Regions from separate parts of the Streptomyces sp. PsTaAH-124 genome, predicted to be linked through region 2. Evidence: riboswitches for the same ligand, from Rfam matches in the RefSeq annotation. Region 2 holds a riboswitch; the other holds the start of a gene.

Region 1 (7,304 bases), on a different contig from region 2:
AACAACCATGGACGGCTGCCAAGTTCTGCGTATCTTTCCCTCGTTTTTTGCCAAGGTTGCGAAGACCGCGCACGGCGCCGGTTCGCCTAGGCTGGGCGGGACGTGCCGTCGGCCCGGAGGAGTGAGCGGTGAGCAGGACGTACGCGGGCGCCCGGCTGCGGCGGCTGCGCGAGGACCGCCGGATGAGCCAGGCCGAACTGGCCCGGGTGCTGTGCATCTCGCCCAGCTATCTGAACCAGATGGAGCACGACTCCCGGCCGCTCACCGTGCCCGTGCTGCTCCGGCTGACCGAGACCTTCGGCATCGACCCGGGCTTCTTCTCCGAGCGCGACACCACCCGGCTGGTGGCCGACCTGCGTGAGGCGCTGGCCGGGGAGATCGCCGAGTCCCGGGTCACCGCGGCCGATCTCGCCGACCTCGCCTCCCGGACGCCCGCCGTGGCCCGGGTGCTGCTGGACCTCGGCCGCCGCAACCAGGAGCTGTCCGAGCGGCTGGCCGGTGCCACCGACGGCCGGGACGGCGCGCGCACCCCCGCCTCCTCACCGCACGAGGAGGTACGGGACTTCTTCTACCGGCGGCGCAACTACCTGCACGCCACCGACCTCGCCGCCGAGGACCTGGCCGCGCGGACCGGGGTCCGGCCGGGCGAGACGACCGCCGCCCTCACCGCCCGGCTCGCCGCCTCCCACGGCGTCCACCTGGCCGCCGAGACCGGCGACCGGCTGCACCACTACGACGAGAGCACCCGCACCCTGCACCTGTCCCCGCGGCTGCGCCCCGGCCGCCGCGCCTTCCGCATGGCCACCCAGCTCGCCCTGCTGGAACACGGCGACGACTTCGCCCGGCTGGCCGCCGAGGACTTCGCCCCCGGCACCCCGGCCCACGGCCTGACCCGCATCGGCATCGCCCACTACTTCGCCGCCGCGCTGATCCTCCCGTACACCGCGTTCCACGCGGCGGCCGAGGAGGCCCGCTACGACATCGAACGCCTCACCGACCACTACGGAGTCGGCTACGAGACCGTCTGCCACCGGCTGAGCACCCTCCAGCGGCCCCGGCTGCTCGGCGTCCCCTTCTCCTTCGTCCGCGTCGACCGGGCCGGCAACATGTCCAAGCGCCAGTCGGCCACCGACTTCCACTTCTCCCGGGGCGGCGGCACCTGCCCGCTGTGGAACGTGTACGAGGCGTTCGCCGTGCCCGGCCGCATCCATGTGCAGATCGCCGCCATGCCCGACGGGCGCCGCTACCTGTGGACCGCCCGCGCCGTCACCCGGCACCGCGGCGGCTGGGGCGAGCCCGGCCGGGTCTACGCCATCGGCCTCGGCTGCGAGATCCGCCACGCCCACCGCCTCGTCTACTCCGAGGGCCTGGACCTCGGCAACGCCGCGGCGGCCACTCCCATCGGCATGGGCTGCCGCGTCTGCGAACGCCTCGACTGCTCGCAGCGGGCCGCGCCACCGCTCGGCCGCCCGCTGCTCATCGACCAGCACAGCAGCACCTTCGTGCCCTATCCGGTCACGGGCGCCGGGCCGCTCACGTAGGCCGGGTCCGGGTCCGGGGCCGGGGAAATCCTCTGGCACGGTGGCGTGAGCGGGGCGGAGACTCCTCCCATGGCTGACATGGACGCGTTCCGGGAAGCGGTCCTCGCGTGGGCGTCGGGCGGACCCGGCGGTCCCGCGCGCGAACGGGCCGCGCTGCTGCCCGTCCGGACCGCCGTCCTGCTCGAAGGGCCGAGCGATGCGGCGGCGGTCGACGCGCTGGCCGCCCGGGACGGCCGGGACCTGGCAGCCGAGGGCGTCTGCGTGCTGCCGATGGGCGGTGTCACCAACGTCGGGCGCTTCGCCCGCCTCCTCGGCCCCACCGGCCTCGGCCTGCGTCTCACCGGACTGTGCGACGAGGGGGAGCGCCGCTACTACGCCCGCGCCCTCGCCCCGGCCGGTGCGGCACCGGACGCGTACTTCGTGTGCGCGGCGGACCTGGAGGACGAACTCGTCCGCGCCCTGGGTGTCGCCCGCGTCGAGGAACTGATCCGGGACGAGGGCGACCTGCGCGCCCTGCGGACCTTCGGGAACCAGCCCGCGCAGCGCGAGCGCACCGCGCACCAGCGGCTGCGGCGCTTCCTCGGCACCAAGAAGGGCCGCAAGATCCACTACGGCCGGGTCCTCGTGGAGGCCCTCGCGCCGGGACACGTACCGGCCCCGCTCGCCGCCCTGCTTGCCCGAGTGTGACCGCCGGGCACCCGGGCGGGCGGCGCTCCGCCCGACCCCTCGGGAATTCCCGTACCGAATAGGGGGTTCGCGGCGGCCGTAGGGGGGTCCGGGGAACGGGGCCCGCTGCTATACATGAATCACCAGTGCCTGCGAAGCGGGGAAGCCGGTGAGAATCCGGCACGGTCCCGCCACTGTGACCGGGGAGAAATCCCCGGAAGTCAGATTGCCGCCCGCAGGTGTCACGACGAGGCCCACGAGGATGGTGCTGATGCGTTACGGGAATCTCCCGCATGCCGGGACAGGGCGCCGCACGCTTTCGGCGCCTGCATTCGCAATCCTCGCCTAGCTCCGTCGGGGGCTGAATCCGGCGTGCCCGCGCGCACGCGTTCCACGGTGACCGCACGCGAACCGACCGCCCCGGTGGCCGCTTGCGCTGCCGACCTGTGCCGCGTGGCCCGCGCACCGCCCCTCAGACACCGCCGATTCCGCGTGCGTGAGCATCCGGGGATGGGAAGAGAAGAAGTGACAAAGATCGTTCTCTGGCGTCCGATGTACGACTCCTCGGGCGCCGACAGACTGCGCGGCCTCGGTGCCGAAGTCGTCGTCGTGGATTCCTCCGAGGAATCCGAGGTGATGTCGGCGGTGGCCGACGCCGACGCGCTCTGGGTGCGCTATCCCGAGAAAGTCAGCCGCCGGATACTCGCGGCGGCACCCCGGCTCACCGTCGTCTCCACCTCCGGATTCGGCACCGACAACGTCGACATCGAGGCGGCCACCGAATTCGGGATCCTCGTCGTCAACCAGCTCGGTTTCGGCCGGATTCCGGTCAGCGAACACATCGTCATGCTGATCCTGGCCACGCTCAAACAGCTCCACTGGGCCGACCCGGCCACCCGCGACGGCTCCGCCTGGCGGCAGCGCAGCGACCTCAGCCTCCACGAACTGCACGGCAGGACGGTGGGCGTCGTCGGACTCGGCTACGTCGGCGCCGAGACCGCCCGGAAGCTGACCGCCGGTTTCGGCGCGGACGTACTCGCCTACGACCCGTACGCCGATCCCCGCATCGCCCATCTGGTCGGCGCCGAACTCGTCACCTCCCTGGACGAGTTGCTGTCCCGGTCCACGATCCTCGCGCTCGCGCCCGCCCTGACCGCGACCTCGCGGCAGATGATCGGCGCCGACCAGCTCGCCCGGCTGCCGCGCGGCTCCTTCGTCGTCAACTGCTCCCGCGGCGGCGTCCTCGACACCGAGGCGCTGGTCGCCGCGCTGGAGAGCGGCCACATCGCGGCGGCCGGACTCGACGTCGTCGAACCGGAGCCGCTGCCCGCCGGGCACCCGCTGCTCAGCCACCCGCGCGTCATCCTCACCCCGCACACCGCCGGACTGACCGCCGAGACCATCGTGCGGATGACCGACTCCGCGGTCACCCAGCTCGGGACGGCGCTGCGCGGCGACCTCCCCGCCGCACCGGTCAACCGCGCCGCCTGGGACGGCGACCGCTCGCGCCGTAGGACCGTGCTCCCGTAGACCGCCGCGCACGGACCCAGGAACTCCCCAGGAAGGACGCCCAGTGGCTCACACCCGCACCACACCGGCAGACACCCCCCTCGGCGACGATTTCCATCTCTACGACACCACCCTCCGCGACGGCGCACAGCGCGAGGGGATCTCCTACTCCGTCGCGGAGAAGCTCACCACCGCCCGCACCCTGGACGCCCTGGGCGTCGGCTTCATCGAGGGCGGCTGGCCGGGCGCACTGCCCAAGGACACCGCGTTCTTCGCCCGAGCGACGGATGAACTGCACCTGAAGCACGCCGCGTTGGTCGCCTTCGGCAGCACCCGCAAGCCGGGCCGCAGCGCCGAACAGGACCCGCAGGTACGGGCCCTGCTCGACTCCCGGGCCCCGGTGATCACCCTGGTCGCCAAGTCCGACCGGCGGCACATCGAACGGGCGCTGCGCACGGACGTGGCGGAGAACTGTGCGATGGTCCGGGACACCGTGCGCCTCCTGGTGGCCGAGGGCCGCCGGGTCTTCCTCGACGCCGAACACTTCTTCGACGGCTACGCCGCCGACCCCGCCACCGCGCTGCGGGTGCTGGACGCCGCCATGGGCGCGGGCGCCGACGTCGCCGTCCTGTGCGACACCAACGGCGGCCAGCTCCCCGGCCGGCTCGCCGAGACCGTCGGCGAGGTCGCCGCCCGCACCGGGTTCCGTATCGGCATCCACTGCCAGGACGACACCGGGTGCGCCGTGGCCAACACCATCGCCGCCGTGGAGGCGGGCGCCACCCACGTCCAGTGCACCGCCAACGGCTACGGCGAACGGGCGGGCAACGCCGACCTGTTCGCGGTCATCGGCAACCTCACCACCAAGCTCGGCATGCCGGTGGTGCCGCGCACCCGGCTCGGCGACCTGACCCGCACCGCCCACGCCCTCGCCGAGACCGCGCACATCAGCCCCGACCGGCACCAGCCCTACGTCGGCGCGGCGGCCTTCGCCCACAAGGCGGGCCTGCACGCCAGCGCGATCAAGGTGGACCCCGCGCTCTACCACCACATCGACCCGGACGTCGTGGGCAACGGCACCCGCATCCTGGTGAGCGAGATGGCCGGGCGCACCAGCCTGGAACTCAAGTGCCTGGAACTCGGCTTCGGACTCGACGACCTGGAAGCCCTCTCCCGGGCGGTCGCCCGGATCAAGCGTCTGGAGGCGGGCGGGTGGTCCTTCGAGGCGGCGGACGCCTCCCTGGAACTGCTCCTGCACGACGAACTGACGGCCGGCGAGCCCGGCGGCCAGGGCGGGCCGGGACGCCCGTTCCCGCCCTTCACTCCCCTGTCGTACCAGGTCGTGGAGCGCCGCGCCCCGGACGGCGCGGTCGTCTCCGAGGCGATGGTCCGGCTGAGCCTGCCCGACGCGGAGGGCGCGGAGGGCACGGACGGGAACGACGGCATGGACGGCACGGTCGGCAGCGCCCCGGCGACCGGCCGGAGCACCCGGGAGGCCACCGCCACCGCCGAGGGCAACGGCCCCCTCGAAGCGCTCGACGCGGCCCTGCGCCGGGCCCTCGCCCCGCACCTGCCGTGGCTCGACGAGGTCCGCCTCGCCGACCACAGCGTCCGCGTCCTGGACGCGGTGGCCGAGCGCTCCGCGGACGGTTCCGCGGACGGCACCGCGCTGACCCGCGTCCTCGTCGTCTCCCGCGACGCCGAACGGGAGTGGACCACGACCGGTGTGCACGCCAGTGTCGTCGTCGCCGCCATGCAGGCCCTGACCGACGCCCTCGCCCACAAGGCACTGCGCGCCCCCGGACGGCCCCGGGCGAGCGTCCCGGCCTCCTGACCCGCCGACGCACCTCCCCCCACCACGCACACACCGTCACCGCCCCTCCTCCGGCCCCCTTCCGGCCTCTTTCCGGTCCTCTTCCGGCCCGCCGTGTCCCCGTGCGCGGACACGGCGGCCGGGGCGCCGGCCGACGCGCCCCGGTGCCCCGGCCCCGCCCCCGCCGCGCCCCGAAGAGGGGGCCGATAGGGTGTCCCCGCGCGGCGTGCGGGCCCGTCGCCGGGCGGTGGGAGCAGGTCCGCGGTTCATATGTCGGAGTCGGTCCGGGCGACGGGCCGGACCACGGCCGGGCGCGAGGGTCGCCCGGAGCGGACTGCGGGCGGCGGACGGCGGAGGACGGCGGAGCGGTGATGGCGGACGACCGGAACGGGCCACGGGACGGGGACGAGGAGCCGCGGACACGCGACGCGGCGGGGGAGGACCCGTACGCCTCACTGCTCGGCCTTCCGCTCAGCTCCGACCTGAACCGCATCGGCGAGCAACTGCACGCCCTGGCCCGTGCCCAGAGCACCCTTCAGGAACTCCTCCAGGCCGTCGTCGACATCACCGGGGACCTGGAACTGCCCAGGGTGCTGCGCCGTATCGTGCGCACCGCCATGGACCTGGTCGGCGCGCGCTACGGAGCCATGGGCGTCCTCGACGAGGAGGGGCGGCTGCTGGACGAGTTCATCCCGCTCGGTCTGAGCGCGGAGGAACTCGCGGACCTGAAGGGCGTGGAGCTGCCCCGGGGCCGGGGGCTGCTGGGCCACCTGATCCACCACCCCGAGCCGCTGCGGGTGCGCGACATCTCCCGGCATCCGGAGTCCGCCGGGTTCCCGCCCGGCCACCCGCCGATGAACACCCTGCTCGGCGTGGCCATCAGCGTGCGCGGACGCGTCTACGGCAACCTCTACCTCTCCGAGCGCAAGGACGGCCAGCCCTTCGACCGGCATGACGAGGGCGTCATCCGGGCGCTCGCCGGCACCGCCGGGGTGGCCATCGAGAACGCCCGCCTCTACCACCAGGCCCGCAACAGCGCCGAGCAGTTCCAGCGGCTCCTGCTGCCCCGGCTGCCCGACCTGAGACCCTTCGCCGCCGGCGCGGCCTACCGCCCGGCCAGCGCACCGGCCGCGGTGGGCGGCGACTGGTACGACGCGATGCGGCTGCCCGACGGCGCCTGCGTGGCCGTCATCGGCGACGTGGTCGGCCATGATCTGCGGGCCGCCGCCGACATGGCGCAGATCCGCAACATGCTGCGGGCGCTCTACTACGACCGGGGCACCCCGCCCAGCACCTCCCTCACCCGGCTCGACCGCATCATCCACTCCCTGGACGAGGCGCCCGTCGCCACCGCGCTGCTGGCCCGCCTCGAACCCGTCGAAGGCGCCTGGCAGTTGCACTGGTCCAGCGCCGGGCACCCGCCGCCGCTCCTGCTGCTGCCCGACGGCCGCGTCCGCTACCTGGACACCGACCCCGGACTGCCCCTCGGCGTGGCGGCCGACCTCGCCCGGCCCGACCACCGCGAGTCCGTGCCCGTGGACAGCACCGTCGTCCTGTACACGGACGGCCTGGTGGAGGTCCCCGGCCAATCCATCGACGAGGGCCTCGCCGAGCTCGCCGCCACCGCGTCGCGCCATGCCGGACAGCCGCCCGAGGAACTGTGCCGGGCACTGGCCGAGCACCATCCCAGCGACGGCCACGACGACATGGCGGTCCTCGCCCTGCGCACCCCGCCCCTCACCGGCTACGGCCGTACGTAGGCCGCCGCCGGGAGC
Region 2 (7,304 bases):
CAGGGCCGCGGTGACGGCCGCGGCCGCCGCTTTGACTGTGCGCACGGGTCCAGTGTCCGGGCGTACCGGGTCACCGGCCAGCGGAAGGTGCGGTCGGGGTGACATGTCCTCGCGAGTTCCAGGAACGGCGGAATTCACCCCTGCGAGCCTCCACCGGCCGGTGTTCGCCCGCTCCGGCGAGCCGTCACCGGCCCTTGTCCCCGCCACCCCGGCCACTCCCGCCACCCCGGCGGGCCGTCACCGGCCCGTGCCGCGCGCCCCGCCGTGCTGGCCGTAGCCGCGCAGCCGCTCCGACGCCTGCGCCAGTTGCTCCGGTGAGAGCAGGGACGGGGTCAGGCCCGGCACCGAGGAGGCGGTCAGCCACAGGCGGCACATCCACTCCAGCTGGGCGGTGCGGTCGTACGCCTGGTCGAGGGTGGCGCCGTGGGTGAGGGTGCCGTGGTTGCGCAGCAGGCAGCCGGAGCGGCCGTCGAGCGCGGTCAGCATGTGCGCGGCCAGTTCCTCGGTGCCGTAGGTCGCGTAGGGGGCGACGCGCACCGGGCCGCCGAGCGCGCCCGCCATGTAGTGGATCAGCGGCAGCTCGGACACCAGCGTCGAGACGGCCGTGGCGTGCACGGCGTGGGTGTGCACGACGGCGCGCGCGTCGGTGGTGCGGTAGACGGCCAGGTGCATGGGGAGTTCGCTGGTCGGGACCAGGGTGCCCAGCACCTGTCGGCCGTCGAGTGCGACGCCCGTCACATCGTCCGGGGTGAGCCGGTCGTAGGGGACGCCCGACGGGGTGACGAGGACGGTGTCCCCCACCCGTACCGACACATTGCCCGAGGTCCCGACGACCAGGCCGTCGGCGACGGTGCGGCGGGCCGTGTCCACCAGGTCCCGCCAGGCGCGGGCCGTCTCGTCCTCATCCTCGTCCGGCGGCGCCTCCCCTGTCTCCTGTGCCGCCCGGATCTCGTGTGTCTCCTGGGTCCCGCGCGTGCCGCTCGCGCGTCCCGTGTGCCCGGTCTCCCGCCGTCGTTCAGCCATGCGGCGATCCTGCCAGCCCGGCGGGGGTCCGGACCGGAAGCGGATCTCCCGGAAGTGGGAGACAGGCCACAGGTTCGGACACCACTGCGACCGTCCCAGTTCATCTTCCGTTCACCCGGGTTACCTACGTTCGACGAGCCAATGACGCTCGAACGATTGCCTGGGTAAATGGAAAGCTTCTCGCTGATCCTCGCGATTGTGGTGGTAACCGCACTCGCGTTTGATTTCACGAACGGTTTCCACGACACCGCCAACGCGATGGCCACCACCATCTCCACCGGCGCACTCAAGCCCAAGGTCGCGGTGGCCATGTCCGCCGTGCTGAACCTGGTGGGCGCGTTCCTCTCCGTGGAGGTCGCCAACACGATCTCCAAGGGTCTCGTCGACGAGACCGGCATCCGTCCCGAGGTCATCTTCGCCGCCCTGGTCGGCGCGATCCTCTGGAATCTGCTGACCTGGCTGGTCGGGCTCCCGTCCAGTTCCTCGCACGCCCTGCTGGGCGGTCTGATCGGCGCCACCATCGCCTCGGCCGGCGTCGGTGCCGTGCACGGCGACGTCCTGGTCACCAAGGTCATGATCCCGGCGGTCGCCGCGCCGGTCGTCGCGGGTGTCGCCGCGGTGGTCGCGACCCGGCTGTCGTACAGGATCGGTGCGAAGACGGACGGCAAGGCCGCCGAGAAGGGCCACCGGGCCGGGCAGATCGCCTCCGCGGGCCTGGTCTCGCTGGCGCACGGCACCAACGACGCGCAGAAGACGATGGGCATCATCACCCTCGCCCTGATCGCCGGTGGCGCCGTCTCCCCCGGCGCCAACCCTCCCACCTGGGTGATCCTCTCCGCGGGTCTGGCCATCGCGCTCGGCACCTACATCGGCGGCTGGCGCATCATCCGCACCATGGGCACGGGCCTGACCGACCTCCAGCCGCAGCAGGGCTTCGCCGCCCAGACCAGCTCGGCGGCAGCCATCCTGGCCTCTTCCCACCTGGGCTTCTCGCTCTCCACCACGCATGTCGTCTCCGGCTCGGTGATGGGTGCGGGCCTGGGCCGCAAGGGCGGTGTGGTCCGCTGGTCCACCGCGGGCCGCATGGCCGTCGCCTGGGTGCTGACGCTGCCGGCCGCCGCGGTGGTCGGCGCGGGCGCCGAGGCCGTCACCGGTCTGGGCGACTGGGGCACCACGCTGGTCGCCGTGTTCCTGGTGGCCGCGAGCTTCGCGATCTGGAAGATCTCCCGCCGCCAGGTCGTCGACCACACCAACGTCAACGCGGCCGAGCCCGCCGCCGGGGAACCGGCCGGTGTGGTGACCCAGGCGATCGCCGCGGTGGCCCCGCCCCCGGTCGCGGCACCGGCGGCGCCCCTGGCGGGCGCGACGGCGGCCGACGGCCTCATGGCCACCATCCCCGCCCCGGCGCCCGTCCCCGTCCTCGACCCGAGCCCGGTCGCGACCCCGGCGGCGGCCACCCCGCCCGCCGCGGCCGTCTGACCGCGCGCCCCACCCGGCTCCCGAGAATCAAGAAAGCAGCTCCGACATGAAGATCGACTGGGCGGCGCTCGGCTCCGTCTTCGGCGTCAGTCTCGTGGCCACCGTCGGCCTGGTGGCCCTGTTCACCCTCGGCATCGCGGGCCTGTCCCGCCGCGAGGCCGCGTCGACCCGCGGCGAGTCGGCCGTCGCCGCCACCGCCGGTGCCTATGCGTGCTTCGCGCTGTGTGCGGCGGCTGTCGCCTACGGAATTTCCCTGATTCTGGGCTGACCACAGGAAGCCCTGCGGCCGCTCAGTCCCCGGCCGCACCATCCGCATCGACCCCCGTGAGCCGTTCTATGACGCTTACGGGGGTTTTTGCTGCGAATCGAACTGCGCAAGGCACGCGAGAACGCCGGGTTGACCCAGCGGGACGCAACGAAGGCCCTCGAATGGTCGCTCTCCAAACTGATCAGGATCGAGGCCGGGACGGTCAGTCTCGGGGTCACGGACCTGCGGGCCCTGCTCCAGCTGTACGAGGTCACGGACGCCGGTCTGGTCGCGGAGCTGGAGGACGCGGCACGCGGCTCGAAAGGACAGTCATGGTGGGCGCAGTACAGCGACGTGGTGTCGCCCCAGTACGCCTTGTACCTGGGGTACGAGGGGTCGGCGGACACGATCCGCATGTACAACCCGACCATCCTGCCGGGGCTCGTGCAGACGGAGGACTACGCCACGGCGCTGCTGTCGGCGCTGGGCCCCGAGTCGCTGCTGCGCCAGCAGGTGGACCTCCGGCTCTCCCGGCAGGAGCGGTTCTTCGACGGGAGCGACGGTCCCCGGATCGACATCGTCCTGGACGAGGCGGCCGTGCGGCGGCAGGTCGGCGGACCCGCCGTGATGCGACGGCAGATCGATCATCTGCTGTCCCTCACGGAGCACCCGCGCACCAATCTGCGGGTGCTGCCGTTCTCCGCCGGGGCGCACTTCAGCGTCGCGACGCCGTTCATCCTGCTCAGCTTCCGCGACGACGACGACCTGCTCTACGTGGAGGGACCAGGAGGCGGCTTGTCGAGCCGCGATGATCTGGCCCTGATGGCCCGCTACCAGGAGTGCTTCGAGGAGATCAGCGCCATCGCGTACGAGGGCGACCGGATGACCGACCTGCTCGGCGCAGTCAGAGGGAGCCTGGACAACAGCTGACCCCGGGACGGGACGACGACCCGGGCGGGAACGGGGTGGGAGGACCATGGCGGTCTTCGGAATACGAACGTGGTGGCAGCGCCTGCGTACGGGGGGCGCCGAGCCGGAGAACGCTGCTCCACTCGACGACAACACGGTCAAGGTCGAGGCGATCAAGCAGCCCGAGTGGCTTCAGCGGCTGATCGAGCTGGAGAACGCCCGGGTCTCCAACGAGATCCGGCTGCTGTCCGCCCGCATGCTGGTGGCCACGGCGTGCGCGAGCGTCCTCCTGCTGAGCATCGCCGTGGCCACCCGGGTCACTCCCGCCGTTCCGTTCGCGGCGGCCACCCCGCTGACTACCACTGTCACCGGGGCGGTCGGCGCGGCGGTCCTCACAGCGCTCGGCGCCACCGTGGGCAGAGCGCTGCGTCGGCGCTCCGGTGCCGCCGTGCCCGGCGGGGTCAGCGAGGGGGCTCGCCCCGGGGCTGAACCGTCTCAAGGGCCCGGTTCAGGACCCTCAGCCGCTCCGTGAGCGGAGTGAGCCCCCACCACAGTCCGCCGCCGACGGCCACCAGCGCGGTGACCAGCAGCCAGACAACGCCGCGCGCCGCGCCGTCCGGTACCAGCAGCGCCGCCAACGCGCCGGCCCCCACCGCGAGGATCCCGGTGGCCGAGGAGAAGAGGATCAGCGGGAGCGCCGCGGACGTCCGGTTCTCCATGGTTCCATCGCGGTTTCCCACCGCCGACGCCGTTCCGTCAGCTCGGTCCCGCATAGGTGGACCTCCCGTCCCCCGGGGCGATCACGAGCCGCCCGCTTCCGGGTTCACCAGCCCCGCCAGAAAACCACACCACGCCGTACGGCGAAAGGCGAGCACGGGCCCGCTCGCGCCGTCCACCGGCCGCTTCGAGTCGCCCACGAGCACACGGCCCTGCTCCCAAGCTGCCTCCACGCACTCTCCGCCGCTCGCCGAGTAGCTGCTCCTGACCCAAGCGCGCCCCGTCGGCTCCCTGCCTGCCGACGCCCGCCTCCTCCAGCCCCCATGGATGTTCATGACAGGAGTCTTCCCAGCTTCGCCGCCGGGAAAGAGGCCAGAAGGAGCCGTTTCAAGTCCGCGGGCCCGGATCGGGGATATGAGCCTCGGCACACCACCCCGCCGCAGGTCAACGGCAAGTTGACGGCTGTTCCGGGGCCGTGGTGGACTTCCGGGGCCATGTACGGCGGCAGAAGAGGAAGCCGGTGCGAATCCGGCGCGGTCCCGCCACTGTCACCGGGGAGGAACACCCCCGGAAGCCAGGAACTCTCGCCGCCGGTCACGTCGAACCAGGGCGCGGACACCCTGAGTGAGGACCATCGCCATGCGCGGCTGCCGACCGAGGTTCATCAGCGACTCCCTGACCGACCCCGCGGCCGGCTGACCCGATGGGTGCCGATCGCGTCTTCGCGTACGGCGCCGCCGCCGGCCTCCTCGGTGACCTGCTCCTCGGCGACCCGCGCCGCGGGCATCCGGTCGCCGTGTTCGGGCGGGCCGCGGGCGCCGTCGAACGTGCGCTGTGGCACGACCACCGCGGCTGGGGCGCGCTGCACACCGCCGTGTGCGCCGGTGGCGCCGTCGCGCTGGGGGCCGCCGCCGCCCGCGCCGCCCGCGCCTCCCGCTTCCCGTACACCGCCTCCGTCCTGCTGACCGGCGCCGCCACCTGGGCCGTGGTCGGCGGCACCTCGCTGGCCCGCGAGGCCCGCGCCGTCGGACAGGCCCTGGAGTCCGGCGACATCGAGGCCGCGCGGGCGCGGCTGCCGCATCTGTGCGGGCGCGACCCGCAGGCGCTGGACGCCGCCCAGATCGCCCGCGCGGTCGTCGAGTCGGTCGCCGAGAACACCTCCGACGCCGTGGTCGGCGCCCTCGTCTGGGGCGCCGTCGCGGGCGTGCCCGGCCTTCTCGGCTTCCGTGCCGTCAACACCCTGGACGCCATGGTCGGCCACAAGTCGCCCCGCCACCGGCGCTTCGGCTGGGCCTCCGCCCGCCTGGACGACCTGGCCGGCTGGCCGGGCGCCCGGCTGACCGCCGTCCTGGCCACCGCGGCGGGCGGCGATCCGCGCGGCGCCGTGCGCGCCTGGCGCGCGGACGCCGGACGGCACCCGAGCCCCAACGCCGGGCCGGTGGAAGCCTCGTTCGCGGGCGCGCTCGGCGTCCGCCTCGGCGGCACGCTGTCGTACGCCGGGCGCGTGGAGCACCGGCCGGTGCTGAACGGCGCGGCGGGGCGCGCGGTGCGGGCCGGTGACATCGACCGGGCCGTACGGCTCTCACGGCGCGTGAGCTGGCTCGCGCTCGGCACCTGCGCCGCCGTGAGGCTCCTGTGCGGCCGTCGCGACCGTCGGACGAAGGGACGTACGTCATGAGCGGTGGCCGGGGCGGCGGGCTGCTCGTCGCCGGGACCACCTCCGACGCCGGGAAGAGCGTCGTCACCGCCGGGATCTGCCGGTGGCTGGCACGCCAGGGCGTCAAGGTCGCGCCGTTCAAGGCGCAGAACATGTCCCTCAACTCGTTCGTCACCCGTGAGGGCGCCGAGATCGGCCGGGCGCAGGCCATGCAGGCGCAGGCGTGCCGGATCGAGCCGACCGCGCTGATGAACCCGGTGCTGCTCAAGCCGGGCGGCGAGCAGAGCAGCCAAGTGGTGCTGCTGGGCAGGCCGGTGGGCGAGATGAGCGCGCGCGGCTACCACGGCGGGCGCCAGCAGCGGCTGCTGGGCACGGTGCTGGACTGCCTGGCCGAACTGCGCGGCTCCTACGACGCGGTGATCTGCGAGGGCGCGGGCAGTCCGGCCGAGATCAATCTGCGCCGCACCGACATCGTCAACATGGGCATCGCGCGCGGCGCGCGGCTGCCGGTGGTCGTCGTCGGCGACATCGACCGCGGCGGCGTCTTCGCCTCCTTCTTCGGCACCGTGGCCCTGCTCTGTCCCGAGGACCAGGAACTGGTCGCCGGTTTCCTCGTCAACAAGTTCCGCGGCGACGTCTCGCTGCTCGAACCCGGCATCGGCATGCTGCACGGGCTCACCGGGCGGCACACCTACGGGGTGCTGCCCTTCCGGCACGGGCTCGGCATCGACGAGGAGGACGGACTGCGGGTGTCGCTGCGCGGTGCCGTACGGGAGTCCGCCGTGGCGCCGCCGGTCGGCGAGGACGTGCTGCGGGTCGCCGTCTGCGCCGTCCCGCTGATGTCCAACTTCACCGACGTGGACGCGCTGGCCGCCGAACCGGGCGTCGTCGTGCGGTTCGTGGACCGGCCCGAGGAACTGGCCGACGCCGATCTCGTCGTGGTCCCGGGCACCCGCGGCACCGTGCGGGCGCTGGACTGGCTGCGCGAGCGGGGCCTCGCGGACGCGCTGCGCCGCCGGGCCGCCGAGGGGCGGCCCGTCCTCGGTGTCTGCGGCGGCTTCCAGCTCCTCGGCGAGCACATCGAGGACGACGTCGAGAGCCGTCGCGGCCGGGTCGACGGGCTCGGACTGCTGCCCGTACGCGTCCGGTTCGCCCCGGACAAGACCCTCGCCCGGCCCGAGGGGACGGCCCTCGGCGAGCGGGTCGAGGGCTACGAGATCCATCACGGCGTCGCCGACGTCACCGGCGGCGAGCCCTTCCTCGACGGCTGCC

The links. A riboswitch is a leader RNA that binds a small molecule or an ion and turns the genes downstream of it on or off. The one in region 2 is predicted to bind cobalamin.
Region 1: it holds a riboswitch for cobalamin, as region 2 does, so the genes downstream of both, B086_RS39875 (NAD(P)-dependent oxidoreductase) here and B086_RS0117290 (cobalamin biosynthesis protein) in region 2, are expected to answer to the same signal.

Annotation. Positions count from the first base shown of each region.
Region 1 covers NZ_KB892165.1:106,131-113,434, reverse strand. The annotation lists gene B086_RS0112245 (short-chain fatty acyl-CoA regulator family protein) at 129-1,541, shown strand; gene B086_RS0112240 (TOPRIM nucleotidyl transferase/hydrolase domain-containing protein) at 1,611-2,228, shown strand; cobalamin riboswitch at 2,308-2,460, shown strand; gene B086_RS39875 (NAD(P)-dependent oxidoreductase) at 2,733-3,737, shown strand; gene cimA (citramalate synthase) at 3,781-5,550, shown strand; gene B086_RS0112225 (PP2C family protein-serine/threonine phosphatase) at 5,901-7,289, shown strand.
Region 2 covers NZ_KB892169.1:409,415-416,718, reverse strand. The annotation lists gene B086_RS0117325 (alpha/beta hydrolase) at 1-45, opposite strand, end outside; gene B086_RS0117320 (class II aldolase/adducin family protein) at 238-1,023, opposite strand; gene B086_RS0117315 (inorganic phosphate transporter) at 1,192-2,502, shown strand; gene B086_RS0117310 (hypothetical protein) at 2,549-2,770, shown strand; gene B086_RS0117305 (helix-turn-helix domain-containing protein) at 2,858-3,679, shown strand; gene B086_RS45920 (hypothetical protein) at 3,851-3,979, opposite strand; gene B086_RS0117295 (hypothetical protein) at 4,120-4,377, opposite strand; gene B086_RS42900 (DUF397 domain-containing protein) at 4,459-4,710, opposite strand; cobalamin riboswitch at 4,838-4,982, shown strand; gene B086_RS0117290 (cobalamin biosynthesis protein) at 5,079-6,053, shown strand; gene B086_RS0117285 (cobyric acid synthase) at 6,050-7,304, shown strand, end outside.